2 regions of the Paenibacillus sp. XP01 genome follow, and region 2 is predicted to be linked to the other one. Evidence: a T-box and tRNA genes for the amino acid it is inferred to sense, from the RefSeq annotation. Region 2 holds a T-box; the other holds one or more tRNA genes.
What was found. The T-box of region 2 lies ahead of trpS (tryptophan--tRNA ligase). A T-box ahead of a tRNA ligase gene usually reads a tRNA of that ligase, here a tRNA-Trp.

Region 1: it encodes a tRNA-Trp, which carries the amino acid that the T-box ahead of trpS (tryptophan--tRNA ligase) is inferred to sense. The anticodon was not compared.

What each region holds. Positions count from the first base shown of each region.
Region 1 covers NZ_CP139481.1:406,839-411,231, reverse strand. Annotated here, with positions in the region: gene cdaS (sporulation-specific diadenylate cyclase CdaS) at 187-816, opposite strand; tRNA gene SNR34_RS01980 (tRNA-Gly) at 1,470-1,540, opposite strand; tRNA gene SNR34_RS01975 (tRNA-Pro) at 1,554-1,627, opposite strand; tRNA gene SNR34_RS01970 (tRNA-Leu) at 1,634-1,712, opposite strand; tRNA gene SNR34_RS01965 (tRNA-Arg) at 1,726-1,802, opposite strand; tRNA gene SNR34_RS01960 (tRNA-Gly) at 1,808-1,882, opposite strand; tRNA gene SNR34_RS01955 (tRNA-Leu) at 1,890-1,977, opposite strand; tRNA gene SNR34_RS01950 (tRNA-Lys) at 1,988-2,063, opposite strand; tRNA gene SNR34_RS01945 (tRNA-Trp) at 2,081-2,154, opposite strand; tRNA gene SNR34_RS01940 (tRNA-Tyr) at 2,164-2,249, opposite strand; tRNA gene SNR34_RS01935 (tRNA-Phe) at 2,261-2,333, opposite strand; tRNA gene SNR34_RS01930 (tRNA-Asp) at 2,521-2,598, opposite strand; tRNA gene SNR34_RS01925 (tRNA-Thr) at 2,609-2,684, opposite strand; tRNA gene SNR34_RS01920 (tRNA-Val) at 2,690-2,765, opposite strand; tRNA gene SNR34_RS01915 (tRNA-Glu) at 2,775-2,846, opposite strand; tRNA gene SNR34_RS01910 (tRNA-Ala) at 2,856-2,931, opposite strand; tRNA gene SNR34_RS01905 (tRNA-Ile) at 2,966-3,042, opposite strand; rRNA gene rrf (5S ribosomal RNA) at 3,082-3,198, opposite strand; rRNA gene SNR34_RS01895 (23S ribosomal RNA) at 3,274-4,393, opposite strand, start outside.
Region 2 covers NZ_CP139481.1:5,819,804-5,824,196, reverse strand. Annotated here, with positions in the region: gene SNR34_RS26150 (O-methyltransferase) at 200-613, shown strand; gene SNR34_RS26145 (alpha/beta-type small acid-soluble spore protein) at 689-925, opposite strand; gene SNR34_RS26140 (aldose 1-epimerase) at 1,104-2,078, opposite strand; T-box leader at 2,330-2,577, shown strand; gene trpS (tryptophan--tRNA ligase) at 2,652-3,641, shown strand; gene SNR34_RS26130 (hypothetical protein) at 3,796-3,990, opposite strand; gene SNR34_RS26125 (alpha/beta-type small acid-soluble spore protein) at 4,110-4,328, shown strand.

The DNA of each region.
Region 1 (4,393 bases), 1.5 Mb from region 2:
AACCGTTTTTGCGATCGAATCAATCATTCTGTCTTTTTGACTCCTCTCTGTTGCGCACGCGATTCATTATTTCCATTACAATGACACCAACCATGTAAAGATCATATTCATACTAGCTTTCTAATGTCAGAATGGATTACTTATTTCTGGGGGCAATATATTTCCTTTCCGTGCAGGCCCTAACCTTTACTGAATCGTCTCTATCACGTTGATTGGATGGAGCTCCCCGTCGACTGCAAAAGAAGCCTGTCCCGTCTCTTCGGAGACGACCAGCACGATCGCGTCCGTCAGCTCACTCAGTCCCAGCGCGGCCCGGTGACGGGTTCCCAACTTTCCTCCAATGGCGTCGGCCTGCGAGACGGGAAGCACGTTGCCGGCCGACACGATCTGGTTGCCACGAATCAACACGGCACCGTCGTGTAACGGAGCACCCGGAATAAAAAGCGATTCCAGCAAGGCATGCGTGACTTTCGCATCCACGGCAACGCCGGAATGGATAATCTTCTCAAGCGATATTTCGCGTTCGATCACAATCAACGCACCATATCTGCGATCCGACAAATGCTGCACACTCACCGTCAGTTCGGCAAATTTCTCCGTGAAGGGTGACAAATAGCAGTCCAGATAAAAGGAGGCAGCCAGCACCTCGACCCTCTTGATCTCGTTCCGAATCTCCGCAAACTGTGCCAGCAAACAGACGCTATCCTGATCGAAACGCGTCAATGTCTCATTCATGCGGTTCGCCACGCGCCGAAGATCCTCCTTCAATTTTTGCCGCATGGATGAACTGTCGCAATCTGCCTGCTGATGGATCATGGAATGTTCCTCCTTCGTGATGTCTTCATCCTTTCCAACGTTCACGGTACCTAATGTTCATTAACGTGCCCATAAGCCCATTCAATCTATGCAATGCTACATAATCTGTTCCGCCATCATAACAAAGGTACTTTTTTACCAGGGTGGAACACCACCTATAAGCAACAAAAAAAGCCCTTGCAGCGCAAAAGCTTTTTTGTGTTTTAAATATAAGTTGGGTGATGGTCGAAGTCTATGGTTGTCAAACGTACAAAAGATCGAGAAAAGGACCCGTTCGTCTAAATGCGAAGCAGATCCTTCTTGCATTAATTTAAAAACAGACCATTAAGAGACGACGAATTGGACTACTATTGGGGTTCCAGGATCGAGGGCGTCGCCTCCAGGGATCGTGGCATTCTTAAATACTTCTACATTTCTTTTTGCGTTTATAATATGTTGTTCCACTCTTTAGGAGGATCGGGCGAAAATCAGAACTGTGGATGGGCCGGTACAGATACCGAATTCTAGGATGTGGAATTGAATATTCCTCCCTGGTTGGCATCGCTCCGAGGATTGAGGATACGGCATACCGCGGACATGCTGCTTCGAGATCAGTATGTCGAAATTTACGCAAAGAAAAAACCCTTGTCGCACAAGGGTCTCAAAAAAATTTAAGCGGGTGATGGGAATCGAACCCACGCTACCAGCTTGGAAGGCTGGAGTTCTACCATTGAACTACACCCGCATCCTATAAAAAATCGGGATGACACGATTTGAACATGCGACCCCCTGGTCCCAAACCAGGTGCTCTACCAAGCTGAGCTACATCCCGAAAACATACCGGTGAGAGGACTCGAACCTCCACGGTTTCCCACTCGATTTTGAGTCGAGCGCGTCTGCCATTCCGCCACACCGGCTTATTTAATTAAATGGCGCGCCCTGAGAGATTCGAACTCCCGACCTTTTGATTCGTAGTCAAACGCTCTATCCAGCTGAGCTAAGGGCGCATATTTGGAGCGGACGACGGGAATCGAACCCGCGACCCTCGCCTTGGCAAGGCGATGCTCTACCGCTGAGCCACGTCCGCATATGATTGGTGCGGTCGAGAGGACTCGAACCTCCACGGGGGGTTAGCCCACACGGACCTGAACCGTGCGCGTCTGCCAATTCCGCCACGACCGCATAATATAACTGGTGAGCCATGAAGGACTCGAACCTTCGACACCCTGATTAAAAGTCAGGTGCTCTACCAACTGAGCTAATGGCTCTTACTAAAAAAATTCTCTGGCAGGGGCAGCAGGAATTGAACCCACACTAACGGTTTTGGAGACCGCTGTTCTACCTTTAAACTATGCCCCTATAAAATAATGGTGGAGGCTGATGGATTCGAACCACCGAACCCGTACGGGAGCAGATTTACAGTCTGATGCGTTTGGCCACTTCGCTAAGCCTCCACAATATAAGGTGGCTCGGGACGGAATCGAACCGCCGACACGAGGATTTTCAGTCCTCTGCTCTACCGACTGAGCTACCGAGCCATATTCGTTTATAAAGATAAAAGCGGAATTGACAAACCCAATACCGAATTGCCATCCCTGATGAATATTCAAGTGGCGGAACCGACGGGATACTCTCACTTCGTTCGAGACTGCGCAGCTTATGCTCTCGAAGTGAATGCTTCGACGAACCCATTTACGGATTCTCATCCCTGCTGAATATTCAAAGTGGCGGAACCGACGGGATTCGAACCCGCGATCTCCTGCGTGACAGGCAGGCATGTTAGGCCAACTACACCACGGTTCCAGGCACTAAATGGTGCCGGCGAGAGGACTTGAACCCCCAACCTACTGATTACAAGTCAGTTGCTCTACCAGTTGAGCTACACCGGCGTATATGGTGGAGGCTGAGGGGATCGAACCCCCGACCCTCTGCTTGTAAGGCAGATGCTCTCCCAGCTGAGCTAAGCCTCCATACTACTATGACCCGTAGGGGATTCGAACCCCTGTTACCTCCGTGAAAGGGAGGTGTCTTAACCCCTTGACCAACGGGCCTTGATATAATGGTGGAGCCAAGCGGGATCGAACCGCTGACCTCCTGCTTGCAAGGCAGGCGCTCTCCCAGCTGAGCTATGGCCCCATAATATGTAGGATTTATTGATTTGTAAGTTAAATGGTGGGCCCTGGTGGACTCGAACCACCGACCTCACCCTTATCAGAGGTGCGCTCTAACCAACTGAGCTAAGGGCCCAAGCAAATAAGGCGAAAAAAAAGCCCCTTAAGGGGTTTCGCTTGGCGGCTTCCTACTCTCCCAGGACCCTGCGGTCCAAGTACCATCGGCGCTAGAGGGCTTAACGGTCGTGTTCGGGATGGGAACGTGTGGAACCCCTCCGCCATCGCCACCAAACGATTTTTCAGTTCAGAGATTGCTCTCTGAAAACTGGATTCGAAACGAAATCTGCGATCTTAGAACCTGCATTTCTTGGATAAGCCCTCGACCGATTAGTACTGGTCAGCTCCATGCATTGCTGCACTTCCACCCCCAGCCTATCTACCTCGTCGTCTTCAAGGGGTCTTACATACTGGGAAATCTCATCTTGAGGGGGGCTTCACGCTTAGATGCTTTCAGCGCTTATCCCGTCCGTACATAGCTACCCAGCGGTGCTCCTGGCGGAACAACTGGTACACCAGCGGTACGTCCATCCCGGTCCTCTCGTACTAAGGACAGCTCCTCTCAAATTTCCTACGCCCACGACAGATAGGGACCGAACTGTCTCACGACGTTCTGAACCCAGCTCGCGTACCGCTTTAATGGGCGAACAGCCCAACCCTTGGGACCTACTTCAGCCCCAGGATGCGATGAGCCGACATCGAGGTGCCAAACCTCCCCGTCGATGTGGACTCTTGGGGGAGATAAGCCTGTTATCCCCAGGGTAGCTTTTATCCGTTGAGCGATGGCCCTTCCATGCGGTACCACCGGATCACTAAGCCCGACTTTCGTCCCTGCTCGACTTGTAGGTCTCGCAGTCAAGCTCCCTTATGCCTTTGCACTCTTCGAATGATTTCCAACCATTCTGAGGGAACCTTTGGGCGCCTCCGTTACTCTTTAGGAGGCGACCGCCCCAGTCAAACTGCCCACCTGACACTGTCCCCGTACCCGATTAGGGCACCAGGTTAGAACCTAGATACGATCAGGGTGGTATCCCAACGGTGCCTCCACACAAGCTGGCGCTCATGCTTCTCAGGCTCCCACCTATCCTGTACAGATCGTACCCAAATTCAATATCAAGCTGCAGTAAAGCTCCATGGGGTCTTTCCGTCTTGTCGCGGGTAACCTGCATCTTCACAGGTATTAAAATTTCACCGGATCTCTCGTTGAGACAGCGCCCAAGTCGTTACGCCATTCGTGCGGGTCAGAATTTACCTGACAAGGAATTTCGCTACCTTAGGACCGTTATAGTTACGGCCGCCGTTTACTGGGGCTTCGGTTCACAGCTTCGGGATAAATCCCTAACCGCTCCCCTTAACCTTCCAGCACCGGGCAGGCGTCAGCCCGTATACTTCGCCTTACGGCTTCGCACAGACCTGTGTTTTTGCTAAAC
Region 2 (4,393 bases):
GCAGGTTTTTTTGTCGAATACCGATGTCGTAATAGAAAGAAAAAACTCGTATAAAAGTCGGAGAATGGCAATTATTTGCGCAACATATAGTAAGCAATACCCAAATTTGTTTATTATTGTTGAATAGGCCAATATGATGTCATATAATGAGCCGTAAGTCCTGAACTTTCAGGTCTTATTGCATAAAGGAGGAATAGATGTGGTAAAAATTGACCAGATTTCGTTAGCAAGACAATTGGATTTGGTGTTCAAAGAAGTGGATCAGGAGTTAGGCGGGGTGGGGTCAGGAATTTTGTTTGTGCAAATACGAAATAATGTCATTGGGAAGTTTGGTATTCGACATAATCCGATAGCTGGACGCAATGGGCAAATGGAATCCGATCACGAAGGTTTGAACGAGACCCAGCGTGCTTCATTCCGGGCCATGGCCCTAGAGACGCTGAAATTCAAGCGGAATTGGACGCACGGAGAAATTTCTTTTGATTTTACGGTTAGGCAAGGCATGATCATGGTAGACGCTACGATGGAGTCCAACTACAATATGGCCAATCTTATGATCCGCTACCCTAGAACCAATACATACAAGGATTCCGGCTTGGGATCGACTTCATGACGATGAGCATAAAAAGCGGCACTTCCGAAGAAGGCCGCATGTTGCTGTAGGTAATCCAAGCAATTATTCCGAGTGTTAGGAACGACCCGCTAATTGCTGCTCAGCGATTTGAACCAGACGTTTAGTGATATATCCACCCAGGGAACCTGTCTCGCGGGACGTGTAGTTACCGTAGTAACCATCCTGAGGGATTGTCACACCCAGCTCCTGTGCAGCTTCCATTTTCAATTGCTGCAGTGCTGCTGTAGCTTGGGGAACAACGAGGTTGTTGGAAGAACGGTTTCCGCTACCTTGGTTTTGACCTCCGTACATGTGTATCACCTCCTTATGTCTTGGTGATGTTAGTATGGTTGCAGGTGCGAGAAATATACCCGATAGAGGGCGAGGTAACATTTGGAATGAAATGCTCCTAAACGAAGAAAAAGCCGATCCGTTAAGGATCGGCCAAGCAGTTTCATGTGAAACCCGGCAATGGAGCAGAAAGAAGCAGCTATTCTGCGGGCGGAACGACTTCAATGTGCGTGAGCAGCTCGACAGGGTATCCGGGTTCCAGACGAATTAGCCCCGTCTCTTCAGCGGGCAGAGATAAGTTCGGGGCGTCCGACAGCCAGGTATATGGCTCGATGCACAAAAACTGATCGGATTCACCCTTTGTGAATAGTACCCAATGCTTGAAATAGGCTTCATCTGTTGAATATTTAATTTGATAACCATCTTGGCGAATTAAATGGGCAATCGCCGGCTGGCCCGGTGTCGCCTTGAGAATGTTATCCCAGTTGCGTCCTTCCATGTTCATCCCTTCATTAAGGGCTGCCCACTCGCCTGGCGGTTCTATCGCGCCTGTAGGCAGTTGTTCCTCATTGAGGGCATATTCTCCGGAAACGGGGATTTGCAGCGTCCATTCCGCAGGTTTGCCGTCCAGCAAGAACCATGTATGATAACCCATCCCGAACGGGGCGGGAGACGAACCCAGATTGGTCACTTTCAGCTTCTGGCTCAGGACAGCGTTTTGCAGCCTGAATGTCATTTCAAGCTTAAGCGGAATGGGGTATTGCGCCATCCAGTCCTCATCGCTGGAAGTCAGAAATTCGGTGGTGATCGCGCAGCCGTCTTCGTCTTCTTCTATGTCACTGACACACCAGGCTTGAGTGCGGTGGAGTCCATGGATATGATTGTCATGGGCCGTATTTTGAACAAATTGGTAGGGGACGCCTTCGTATTCGAAGGAGCCACGATGGATACGCCCTGGCGGAACCAGCAAAGGTACGCCGAAGTGATAAGGCTTCTGCAGATAAAAGGCAAGCTCGTCTTCCTCTGGACTGCGAACAACATCGCGATTCTGTACCATGTCCCGAATCGAAATGATATTATTCCCCAGACGAGGCAGCAGGGTAATCTCCAGTTCACGGCTATGTAGAATATACGTGTCGTAACCATTCCATTGGCCTTTGGTCACTTGTTTCATATTTGGATGCTCCTTTTCCCACTTGAAATCTGTCTGCGCGGCTCAAAGATAGCATGCCGCCTGCAGGCGTGTCAATTGTGCACAACAGTCTCCCGGAACCGTCGGATCATGATGTGCCTTACCTTCAATGAACAATTCCATCATAACAGATTTTAGGGCCGGGGGTAAAAAAAGCTCTTCCGGTTTTGACAATCCGCCGCTTGCGCATTAATATGAATTAGACAGAAGTTGTTTGAATGAATTTGAAACAGGATAAAGCGATGACAGGGACAAGTAAGCTATGAGAGCTCTCTTCAGAAAGTCGGTGGAGGATGCGAACCGATGAGGGACTTATTGCCGAATGGACTCTGGAGCGCGGGTTTGAACCAGGCCGGCAGCCGAGAAGGCAGGACAGGCCTGCAGTAGGATCTGACGTCTATTCCACGTTACGGAAATGGAAGGCATTTCTTTGAAGGAAGAAATGTGAATTAGGGTGGCACCACGGTCTCACGTCCCTTGCGGATGTGGGATCTTTTTGCGTACAAAAATATAACGATTGTAATTCGACACGATCTAAGGGAGGAAATTTGTCATATGAAAACCGTTTTGTCAGGAATTCAGCCCAGCGGCAAGCTTACGCTGGGCAATTACATTGGCGCGATCAAAAATTTCGTCAAGCTGCAACATGATTATCAGTGCCATTTTATGGTGGTGGATTTGCACGCCATCACGGTTCCGCAGGAGCCGGCAGCGCTTCGCGAGCAATCCGAGGCGGTTGCTGCTCTGTTTATTGCAGCAGGAATCGATCCGACCAAGTCCAACGTCTTCCTGCAATCCCACGTTCCGCAGCATGCCGAGCTTGGATGGCTGCTGACCACACTCACCGCGATGGGCGAGCTGGAACGCATGACGCAATTTAAGGACAAGTCGTCAGGCAAAGAATCGGTCGGAGCCGGTTTGTTCGTGTATCCGTCGTTGATGGCTGCGGACATCCTGCTCTACAATGCCGATCTCGTTCCGGTCGGGGACGACCAGAAGCAGCACCTGGAGCTTACGCGCGATCTCGCCGGACGGTTCAATCATCGTTACGGGGACTACTTCACGATTCCGGAGCCGTATATTCCGAAGGTTGGCGCACGCATCATGTCTTTGGATGACGCATCCAGCAAGATGAGCAAAAGTAACCCGAATCCGGGCAGTTACATCTCGTTGCTGGACACACCGGCCGAAATCCGCAAAAAGATCAGCCGTGCCACGACGGATTCGGGACGCGAGGTCGTGTATGATCCTGCGAACAAACCTGAAGTCAGCAATTTGATGACCATTTATGCGGAATGCGCGGGAATTACGCTGAACGAAGTGGCTGAGCGCTTCGAGGGGCAAATGTACGGTCCTTTCAAAAAGGAATTGGCAGAAGCCGTCGTTTCGGTCATTGAGCCGCTGCAACAGCGGTATCGCGAAATTCGCGAATCGGGCGAACTGACCGAAATCTTGGCGGTTTCGGCAAGCCGTGCCGAAGAAGTGGCCGACAAAACCATTCGCGAAGTTAAGGAACGCATGGGGTTTGTCCCTAAACGCAAGTAGGCTTGAGCCATCTTGCGGAAGGGTTCTGCGAACATGACAAAAAGGAGCGGGATTCGCCGGCAATGGTTGCCTGGGCGATTCGCTCCTTTTGTCATAAAAAATGCCGAATGGCGCTTCTCTTGCAGCCTGAAAAATTCAGCAGGCTTGGGAATACTCAGGATGCGGAATTCGGCGATCCCAAGGATTGGCGCTCTTTTTTGGCGCGAATGACAAAGCCCCAGCCGATATTGCCGATAGATGCCACAAACAGAAGTGCAGCAAGCCAACCGGAATAAGACATCGTAATTGCTGTAACCGTTAACAAAACAATGGACGAAAACGCAAACCATAAAGACAAGCCTTTGCTCATTGGGAAAAACCTCCATCATGATTTTGTTGAAAATTCCGTATAACCTGATACGGGAGAGCCATAATAATCTTGCAAGCTTGCAATACATCACAGACACAGATTGAAAGGAGATTTTAAATATGGCTCAAGGATCTCGTTCTAACAACTTGGTGGTACCTCAAGCAACAGCAGCTCTGCAACAATTGAAAATGGAGGCTGCGCAAGAACTGGGCGTAACAATCCCACAGGATGGTTACTACGGTAACTACACGTCCCGCGAAACAGGTTCTCTGGGTGGATATATCACTAAACGTCTGGTCCAACTGGCTGAGCAGTCTCTGGCTGGGTCTGGCAAATAATCCATCATAATTTTCGCGGTACCAATATCTCCAAAAAAAGCCCGGAGCGGGAAACGCTCCGGGCT